One region of the Niveispirillum fermenti genome, then DNA from elsewhere that is predicted to be linked to it. Evidence: riboswitches for the same ligand, from Rfam matches in the RefSeq annotation. Region 1 holds a riboswitch; the other holds the start of a gene.
The links. A riboswitch is a leader RNA that binds a small molecule or an ion and turns the genes downstream of it on or off. The one in region 1 is predicted to bind thiamine pyrophosphate.

Region 1 (5,071 bases):
CGGCCGTGGCGGTATCGGCGGCCGGGTCCGGCAGGGATGTTTCGCAGGCATCGGTCATGGCATCGTTCCTCAATAGAGCGGCCGGTTCCATGGGCTGTCAGCGTGCCGCCGCCAGCACGTCCGGCCCGAAGAACCTCTGTTCTTCCATATAGGTCAGCGTGGCCAGGGATTCCATGCGGTCCAGATAGAGGACGGCGTCCAGATGGTCCAGCTCATGCTGGATCACCCGGGCATGGGTGCCCGCGGCCTCGCGTTCCACCAGATTGCCGTCCAGATCATAGCCCCGGTAGCGGATATGCCGATAGCGCGGCACGACGCCGCGCAGGCCCGGAATGGACAGGCACCCTTCCCAGCCCGGTACCCGCTCCGCCGATAGGGGAACGAAGACCGGATTGACCAGGACTTGCGGCCCCATGGGCCGGTCGCCGGCCGTATCGGTGGCCCGTTCCGGCGGCACGCGGAAAACGATGATGCGGCGGGCGACATCGACCTGCGGTGCGGCCAGCCCGATGCCCGGCGCGTCTAACATCGTCTCCACCATATCATCCGCCAACTGCCGGATATCATCCCCGAAACCGCCCGCCGCCGGGACAGGTAGCGGGTCGGCAACCCGGCGCAGCACGGGATTGCCCATGCGGACGATGGGAAGAACGGCCATGACGGGCACCTCCTGCGCGGATGTGAAGGGACGATTCGGGGTGGTACGGCATTCTGCGACCCCGGCCCCGGCGATGCAAGGCAAGGAAAACCCGTCCATAGCGGCCCGCATGCCCGCCATTCCGCATGAATTGGCGGTTGATGATGATGCGGGCCTTCACAAGCCCCCCGCACCTGTGTATAACCCCGGCGACTGGATCGGGCGATGGCGCGACCTGCAAGGGTCTCGCGTTGCCGTTTCTTTGTTCTCAACCCTTATCGCGTGGCGCCGGTTCGCCCGGTCAGCGCACCATTGGAGTGGATGTCCCGTGCAAGTTCTGGTTCGTGATAACAACGTCGATCAGGCCCTGCGCGCGCTGAAGAAGAAGATGCAGCGTGAGGGCATCTTCCGCGAAATGAAGCTGCGCCGCAATTACGAGAAGCCGTCCGAGAAGCGCGCCCGCGAGAAGGCCGAGGCCATCCGCCGCGCCCGCAAGCTGCTGCGCAAGCGTCTGGAGCGCGAGGGCTACTAAGCCCTCCCCCCTCCCTGTCCATCGGACAGGCGCCAGTACGGCCCCGGTAACGGGATTGAACGCCGCCCCCGGATTGTCCGCGGGCGGCTTTTGATCTTTCGTGCCGGGGATTTCGTGTTTGCGGGGGTGGGGGCCTATGCCCGCCGTCCCGTGGACACAGGTTTATGGCGGTAGGGGGGGCACGGGCCGCGCCCTCGACCAGCGGGATCCGGTATCCCGCCGGTTCGTTCCCATCAGGTGCCGATCAGCCCCAGTTCCGGGCTGGATGCCTCCGCCCGCAGCCGCTTGGGGATACGGCCGGCCAGGCGTGCCAGCCGCCCGCCTTCCACCCCGGCCCGCATGGCGGCAGCCATCTTCACGGGGTCGATGCTTTTCGACACGGCCGTGTTCAGCAGTACGGCATCGCAACCCAGCTCCATGGCCAGTGCCGCGTCGCTGGCCGTGCCGATGCCCGCGTCCAGGACCACGGGCACGATGCTGTTCCGGCAGATCGTCTCGATATTGTAGGGGTTGAGGATGCCAAGCCCCGTGCCGATGGGGGCGCCCAGCGGCATGACGGCGGCACAGCCGACATCGGCCAGCCGCCGGCAGACGATGGGATCGTCGGTGCAATAGGGCAGGACGGTGAATCCGTCGCGCACCAGCTCGTCCGCGGCGCGCAGCAACTGTTCCACGTCGGGATAGAGCGTTTCCCGGTCGCCGATCAGTTCCAGCTTGATCCAACTGGTGTCCATCGCCTCGCGCGCCAGTTGCGCGGTCAGCACGGCATCCTTCACGGTGGAACAGCCGGCCGTGTTGGGCAGCAGCCACACCTTGCCGGCCACCAGGTCCAAAAGCCCCTCGCCATAGCCCGTCAGGTCGGCGCGGCGCACCGACACGGTCAGGATTTCCGCACCGGACGCCGCCAGGCTGTCCAGGAAAACCTGCTGGTTTGGATAGCCGGCAGAGCCCAGGAACAGGCGCGACGCGAAATTCTTGCCCGCAATCTTCAGCGGATCGGTGATAGCCATCTCAACCACCCTGCAGCACCTTGACGATTTCCACCCGGTCGCCGGGGGACAGGTTCGTATCGGCCCAGCGGCCGCGCGGCACCACCATGTCGTTGACGGCGACGGCGATGCCGCGCGCCGCCGGATCGATGCCGTCCGCGGCCATGACCGCGGTCAGGGCGTAATCGTCGGGCACCTGTTCCCTGCCATTGATGATGATCATGCCAACCTTTCCTTAGCCGCCCGGGTGGCGGCCAATCCTATGCCGCCTGCGCCGCGGCGAAACGTTCGGCCCCGAAGGGCCTGATATGCGTGTCGACCCGTCCCGTCAGGATCAGGTCGGTGATGGCATCGGCCGTGACGGGGGCCAGCAGGATGCCGTTGCGGTGATGACCGGTGGCCAGCACCAGCCCCTCCAGCCCCGGCGCGGGCCCCAGGATGGGGGCGTCGTCGCGGCTGCCGGGGCGCAAGCCCGTCCACATCTCGCGCACGGGCAGTTCCTCCACCCCCGGCAGGGCTCGCCAGGCGGCATCCAGCAGGGCCAGCACGCCGCCGGCGGTCATCTGGCTGTCGAATCCCTTTTCCTCCGTCGTGGCGCCGATGATCAGCGTGCCGTCACGGCGCGGCACCAGATAGCATTTGGGGGCCCAGACGACATGAGTCAAAAGCGGCCGGGCAGGGTCCATCGCCAGCGACATCATCTGGCCCTTCACGGGGCGGACGGGCGGCGGGACGGGCTGCCCCGGCAGCAGGCGCGACCAGGCGCCGGCCGCCAGCACGACGATATCGGCGCCGGCCACCCTGTCCCCCAGCACCACGCCCGTCACGCGGCCGGCCGACACATCCAGGCCGGTGACCGCCGTCCCCTCATGCAGGCGCGCCCCGGTCGCGGCCAGGGCGGCGCGCAGCGCGGCGGCGGCCAGGCGGTTGTCCACCTGCCCGTCCCGCGGGCTGAACACGCCGGCGGCCGTGCGCGGGTTGAGGAAGGGTTCCTTCTCCTTGGCTTCCGCCCCCGTCAGCCAGGACAGTTCCAGTCCCAGCCCGCGCTGGAAGGCGTAGTTGGAGCGCAGCAGTTCCACCTCGTCGCGGGTGCTGGCCACCACCAGCGTGCCTTCGCTGCGCAGGCCGGCGGGCAGGCCCGTGACCGCCTCCAGTTCCCGCGCGAAGCCGGGCCAGCGCGCCTGGCTTTCCAGGCACAGCGGCAACAGCGGCTGTTCGCCCGGCTCCGTCTCCACCCCGGCGGCCAGCATGCCGGCGGCGGCGCGCGTGGCGCCCTGGCCGGCCCGGTCGCGTTCGAAGATATCGACCGACGCCCCGGCCCCGGCCAGCCGCCAGCCGATCGCCATGCCGATGATGCCGCCGCCGATGATGGCCACGCGGGGCCGGTCCTTGGATTGCCCGTCCTTGGATTGGATAATGGTCATTCTCGCCTTCTCCCTTCGCCGGCATGACCCGGATCAGGTTCGATGGGTGTGATCTCAGCCGCCGTCCGGCAGGATGGCGGCACCCCAGGGTCCATGTCCTATGTCATGGGCCTGTCCCGGTTGGAATGCAAGGGGCTGGTGCCCGGCAGACCCGACCCGTCCGGTTCGCGCTTGACCATCGGCCCCATGCGGCATATCTGCCGCAATAGAGGGACCCTTGTGCAAGCAGCGTCGCCTCCCGCCCCGTCAATCCCGCCGGACCCGGACACGCCGCCCATGTCGCTTCTGCCCATCCTGACCATTCCCGACAGCCGCCTGAAGGCCACGTGCAAGCCGCTGGACAATGTCGACGGGCGCGTCGCGGCCCTGATGGATGACATGCTGGAAACCATGTACAAGGCCCCCGGCATCGGTCTGGCCGCGCCGCAGATCGGTCTGCTGGAACGGCTGATCGTCGTGGACGTGACCGATCACCGCACCGAGACGCCCCAGCCGCTGGCCATGGTCAACCCCGAACTGCTCTGGACCTCCGACGAGGTGACCGTGACGCAGGAAGGCTGCCTGTCCATCCCGGAAATCTATGCCGATGTGACACGGCCCAGCATGATCCGGGTGCGTTATGTCGATCGCGGGGGCGAGGTGCGGGAGATGGATGCCGACGGCCTGCTGGCCACCTGCATCCAGCATGAGATCGACCACCTGAACGGCGTGCTGTTCATCGACCATCTGTCGTCGCTGAAGCGCAACATGCTGCTGCGCAAATACAACAAGTCGCGCAAGTAAGCCCGCAAATAAGGATGATGCCGGGGTACGCCCCGGTTTCCCTGATCCCGGCCGAAAGAGAGGCTTTTCCCCGTGCCGCTGCGTCTTGCCTTCATGGGTACGCCCGACTTTTCCGTGGGCATCCTGGATGCCCTGGTCCAGGGCGGGCATGAACTGGTCTGTGTCTACAGCCAGCCGCCCCGCCCCGCGGGCCGCGGCCAGCAGGTGCAGGCCACGCCCGTGCATCGCCGGGCCGATGCGCTGGGCATCCCCGTGCGCACCCCCAAGAGCCTGCGCAAGCCGGAGGAGCAGGCGGCCTTCGCCGCCCTGGACCTGGATTGCGCCATCGTGGCCGCCTATGGCCTGATCCTGCCGCAACCCGTGCTGGACGCACCGCGCCTGGGCTGCGTCAATGTCCATGCCAGCCTGCTGCCGCGCTGGCGCGGGGCGGCCCCCATTCAGCGTGCCATCCTGGCCGGCGATGCCGAAACGGGCGTGACCATCATGCAGATGGATGCCGGCCTGGACACGGGCGCCATGCTGATGAAGGACAGCCTGCCCATCACGGCGGGCATGAACGCCGCCACACTGCATGACGCCCTGGCCGCCATGGGTGCCCGGCTGATGGTGGCGGCCCTGCCCGGTATTGCAGACGGTTCGCTGACCCCCGTGCCGCAGCCGGAAGAGGGCGTGACCTATGCCGCCAAGCTGGCCAAGGAGGAAGGGC
Region 2 (5,071 bases), 1.2 Mb from region 1:
GTTTCAATGATGATCGTCCGGCACCGGCCTGTCCGACAGGTAGACCTGCCCGCCCTTTTCCTTGAATGCCGCAGACATGGCGGCCATCCCCTCCTGCGCCGCCGCATAGTCGCGCACTTCCTGTGTGATCTTCATGGAGCAGAATTTCGGCCCGCACATGGAGCAGAAATGCGCCAGCTTGGCGCCTTCCGCCGGCAGGGTCTGGTCGTGGTATTTCTCCGCCGTCTCCGGGTCCAGCGACAGGTTGAACTGGTCGCGCCAGCGGAATTCGAACCGGGCGCGGGAGAGCGCATCGTCACGTTCCTGCGCGCCGGGATGGCCCTTTGCCAGGTCGGCGGCATGGGCGGCCAGCTTGTAGGTGATGACGCCCACCTTCACATCGTCGCGGTCGGGCAGGCCCAGATGTTCCTTGGGCGTGACATAGCAGAGCATGGAGGTACCGAACCAGCCGATCATGGCCGCCCCGATGCCGCTGGTGATGTGGTCGTAGCCGGGTGCGATGTCGGTGGTCAGCGGCCCCAGCGTGTAGAAGGGTGCCTCGCCGCAGACCTTCAACTGCTTGTCCATATTGGCCTTGATCTTGTGCATGGGCACATGGCCCGGCCCTTCGATCATCACCTGCACATCATGCTTCCAGGCGATCTGGGTCAGTTCGCCCAGCGTGTCCAGTTCCGCGAACTGGGCGGCGTCATTGGCATCGGCGATGCTGCCGGGCCGCAGGCCGTCGCCCAGCGAGAAGGCGATGTCATAGGCCTTCATGATCTCGCAGATTTCCTCAAAATGGGTGTAGAGGAAGTTCTCCTTGTGATGGGCCAGGCACCATTTGGCCATGATGGAGCCGCCGCGGCTGACAATGCCCGTCACGCGCCTGGCCGTCAGCGGGATATGGGCCAGCCGCACCCCGGCATGGATGGTGAAATAATCCACGCCCTGTTCGGCCTGTTCGATCAGCGTGTCGCGGAACAGGTCCCAGGTCAGGTCCTCCGCCTTGCCGCCCACCTTCTCCAGCGCCTGATAGATGGGCACCGTGCCGATGGGCACCGGCGAATTGCGGATGATCCATTCGCGGATCGTGTGGATGTTGCGGCCCGTGGACAGGTCCATCACCGTGTCGGCCCCCCAGCGGGTGGCCCAGACCAGCTTGTCCACCTCGTCCGCCACGCTGGAGGTGACCGCCGAATTGCCGATATTGGCGTTGATCTTCACCAGGAAGTTCCGGCCGATGATCATCGGCTCCGTTTCCGGATGGTTGATGTTGTTGGGGATGATGGCACGACCGCGCGCAATCTCGTCCCGCACGAATTCCGGGGTCACGTGATCGGGGATGGATGCCCCGAAATCCTCCCCGTCGCGGGCGGCCTGTCCGGCCAGATGCTGCCGGCCCAGATTTTCGCGGATGGCGACATATTCCATCTCGGGCGTGACGATGCCCTTGCGGGCATAATGAAGCTGGGACACGTTGGCCCCCGGCCTAGCGCGCAGCGGCCGGCGGGATGCGCGGTCGAACAGGGGGACGGGGCTTTCCTGGCCGTCCTTCAGCCCATTATCCTCCGGCTTCACGTCCCGGCCGTCATAGGCTTCCACATCGCCGCGCGCCTTGATCCAGGACCGGCGCAATTCGGCCAGCCCCCGCCGGATATCGGTCCGCACCCCCGGGTCGGTATAAGGGCCGGACGGGTCATAGACCCGCACGGCCGGCTCATCGGCGCTGGGCGAAAGGTCGATCTCCCGCATGGCGACGCGGATGTCGGGGAAGCGTTCTCCCGCCACATGCACCTTGCGCGACGCGGGCAGCGGGCCGGTCGTGACGCGGAATTCGGGATCGGTAATGGTGGTATCTGGCATCTGGACCTCCGTTGGCTGGAGATCCGGGTTTGCGCACGGAACGCGGCGGCACGTGTGGGGCGGTACGGGGCCCCTATGCTTCCATCCCTACGCCGGTACGACCCGGATCAGGTTCGAAGGGTTCCCGCGCCGGTGCCGCCTGTCGGCGGTCCATGCGGTGTCTCAGCCCCTTGCCGGGGTTCCCCTTGGACAGGGCGGAGGGTGCGGCGGCAGGCGGCGGATGTCAAGACGGGGTGTTTCGGTTTCCGCATGGTTGGCATCATGATAGGGTCCGGCCCGTTTGCGGCACACGGGAGAGGCCCCATGTCCCTGCTTCGATCCTTGCTGGCCTCGGGTTTGCTTCTGCTGGCCGTGACCATTCTGGCCGGTGGCGGGACCGGAGATGGGGTCGGCGGCGACGCCTATGACCGCGCCATCGCCGGCATGGACCGGGACCCGGCGGCGGCAGAGGCGGCGATGCGCGGCGCCGGCACCCCGCTGGCCCGGCTGGACCTGCTGCTGTACCTGCATGCCTTCCGCCCGGATGGCCGGCAGGAAATCGCGGCACTGGCCCACGATCTGGCCACTCTGCCAGACGGGCGCACCGATGATTACATGCTGGACGTGCTGGGCCCGCCCCTGCCCTATGACGGCACGGATGAAAGCCTGCTGCCGCTGGTGCGGCTGCTGTCCAGCACGGGGGCGGTGAACAGCCATTCCGCCTTTTATGCCATCCCCTGCGCGGTGCTGGCGCGACGGCCCGGCCTGCTGGCCGCCACGCAGCCGCAGTTCGCCGGCAACCGTGACAATTTCCTGCCCCGGTCGGGATGCGATTGGAACCGGGGTACGGTCACCGGCTTTCCCGACGCCGCCATGACGGCTTTCATGGAAGCCGGGCGGCTGGCGGACGGCGATTTTCTGGGCACCCATGGGGGCACATTACGGTTCGCGCTGGGCGGCCGGCAGGCGGCCCTTCTGGAACAGGCACGGCTGGACCCGGCGGGGCTGCCGCCGGCCCCGCCCGGCAATGGCGGGCCCTATGCGGTCTGGGCCTATCTGTCACCCGCCAACCATCGGGCTTTCATCGGCCGGATACAGCCATCCTACGCGGCCGCAAGGGCGGCACTGACCGCGTATTACCGGCCGGCCCACGGGCAGGAAGCCGAACAGCTGGCGCGCAACGCCCTGTTCGCGGTCGTATGGGGTGGCGATTGCGGGGAGGCTGGGGTGCCGTCCGGCCATGCGCGCACCCTGTTGCTGGATGATGCGCCGGCGGATGCCGTCCGCGCCGCCATGGAAGCCGGTAATACGGACAGGCCGGATGATGCGTTCGCCCGCTGCGCGCGTTGGGCCGGGATCGACCCGCTGTCCCATCTGGCCGCTGCCCGGCGACCCGATCTGCTGCCCGACATGGTGTCCGGGAACGGTCCGGACATGCCCAACGGCTTCGGCAAGACGCCGCTGATGGCCGCGGCGCAGGCCGACCAGCCGGCATCGGTGGCGTGGCTGCTGGACCAGGGCGCGCGGGTGGATGCCGCGACGGCCGAAACCGGCCCCTATGACGCCCCCCGGCATGGGAAGCGCACGGCGCTGCATTATGCCGCCGCCAATGCCGGCCTGCCTGTCATCCGGGCCTTGCTGGCCGCCGGTGCCGATCCCGGCGCGCGGGATGATGAAGGGCTGACGCCGCTGGACTATCTGCGGGGAAATGGCCCCGTGCCCGTCAACCCCCGCCTGGCGACCGGGGATCGGGACCAGGCGGGCACCCTTCTGTCCCCCGACCGGTAGGACAGCCGGAGGGGGACGGATCAGCCCTTTTTCACACCGAACAGATGGGCGGGGCCCGGAAAGGCGCGCGACCGCACCTCTGCCGCATATTCGGCGGCGGCACTGGATATCTGATCCCCCAGCTCGGCATAGCGTTTCACGAATTTGGGCGTAAAGCCGCCGAACAGGCCCAGCATGTCGTCGGACACCAGGACCTGACCGTCACAGGCAGGGCTGGCGCCGATGCCGATGGTGATGGCCGGCACATTCTCCGTGATGGTGCGGGCCAGCGGCTCCACCACCCCTTCCACGACGACGGAGAAGGCACCTGCCTCCGCCACGGCGCGGGCATCTCCCAGAATCTTCTGCTGTTCGGCGTCAGACCGGCCGCGGGCCCGGTAACCGCCCAGCGCGTTGACGGCCTGCGGCGTCAGGCCGACATGCCCCATGACGGGAATGCCGCGCCGGACCAGGAAATCGACGGTTTCCGCCATCTCTTCCCCGCCTTCCAGCTTCACGGCCTGCGCACCCGTTTCCGCCAGCACGCGGGCGGCGTTGCGGAAGGCCTGCTGAGGGCTTTCCTGATAGCTGGCCCAGGGCAGGTCGACGATGACACAGGCCCTGGACGATCCGCGCACCACGGCGGCACCATGATTGATCATCATGTCCAGGGTGACGGGCAGTGTACTGTCCAGCCCGTAAAGCACCATGCCCAGACTGTCGCCGACCAGCAGGCAATCACAGTGCGGGTCCAGCAGGCGGGCCATGGAAACGCTGTAGGCAGTCAGGATGACGACGGGTTCCTGCCCCTTGCGGGCCGCGATGTCGGGCACGCTGACGCGCTTCACCTGGGCGCTGGCACTCATGGCCGTATCCTCCAGTCGTGATTATTTGTGCGTTGCGGCAAGCCCTACATCACTTCGGGGAACAGGTAAAGCACGGCGGGCCGGCCACAAGGGCCGGCCCGTCAAAGGCTGGGGAGAAGAAAAAGGGGCAAGGGCGGGACAAAGGGCGCCTCAAGCCATGGCCATCGCCGCCGTGCGCCGGCCCAGCGCCATCGGCGGGGGCATGGGGGCGACCGTGTCCACCTGGGCCCGCACGCGCCGCACGACCTTCTTATAGGCGCCGCTTTCGATCTGGCGGATGCGCTCCTTGCTGACACCATACTGGCGGGCCAGTGTCTCCAGCGTCACGGGCTGGTCGGCCAGATTGCGCGCGGCGAAGATGTGCCGCTCCCGGTCGCCCAGTTGCGTCAGCGCGTCCGTCATCAGCGCGCGCCGGGCATTCAGCTCACCCTGCTCGGCCAGCCGCTCCTCGACACTGTCCTGGTCATCGGCCAGCAGGTCGATGGCCTCATGGTCACCCTCTTCGCCCACCTGCACGTTCAGCGAACTGACGGGGGTGGCGAAGCGGTGCTCCATCTCCCGCACCTCCTCGATGCTGGCGCTGAGCTTCTCGGCCACCTGTGCGGCTTCCTCAT

Region 2: linked by a shared signal. The riboswitch ahead of thiC (phosphomethylpyrimidine synthase ThiC) and the one ahead of thiO (glycine oxidase ThiO) in region 1 are both predicted to bind thiamine pyrophosphate.

Annotation. Positions count from the first base shown of each region.
Region 1 covers NZ_CP156681.1:518,874-523,944, reverse strand. Annotated here, with positions in the region: gene ABC728_RS13890 (COQ9 family protein) at 1-58, opposite strand, end outside; gene def (peptide deformylase) at 98-658, opposite strand; gene rpsU (30S ribosomal protein S21) at 966-1,169, shown strand; gene ABC728_RS13875 (thiazole synthase) at 1,403-2,179, opposite strand; gene thiS (sulfur carrier protein ThiS) at 2,181-2,381, opposite strand; gene thiO (glycine oxidase ThiO) at 2,419-3,582, opposite strand; TPP riboswitch at 3,575-3,679, opposite strand; gene def (peptide deformylase) at 3,859-4,365, shown strand; gene fmt (methionyl-tRNA formyltransferase) at 4,444-5,071, shown strand, end outside.
Region 2 covers NZ_CP156681.1:1,695,441-1,700,511, reverse strand. Annotated here, with positions in the region: gene thiC (phosphomethylpyrimidine synthase ThiC) at 4-1,845, opposite strand; TPP riboswitch at 1,913-2,041, opposite strand; gene ABC728_RS19240 (ankyrin repeat domain-containing protein) at 2,149-3,612, shown strand; gene panB (3-methyl-2-oxobutanoate hydroxymethyltransferase) at 3,633-4,457, opposite strand; gene ABC728_RS19230 (RNA polymerase factor sigma-32) at 4,608-5,071, opposite strand, start outside.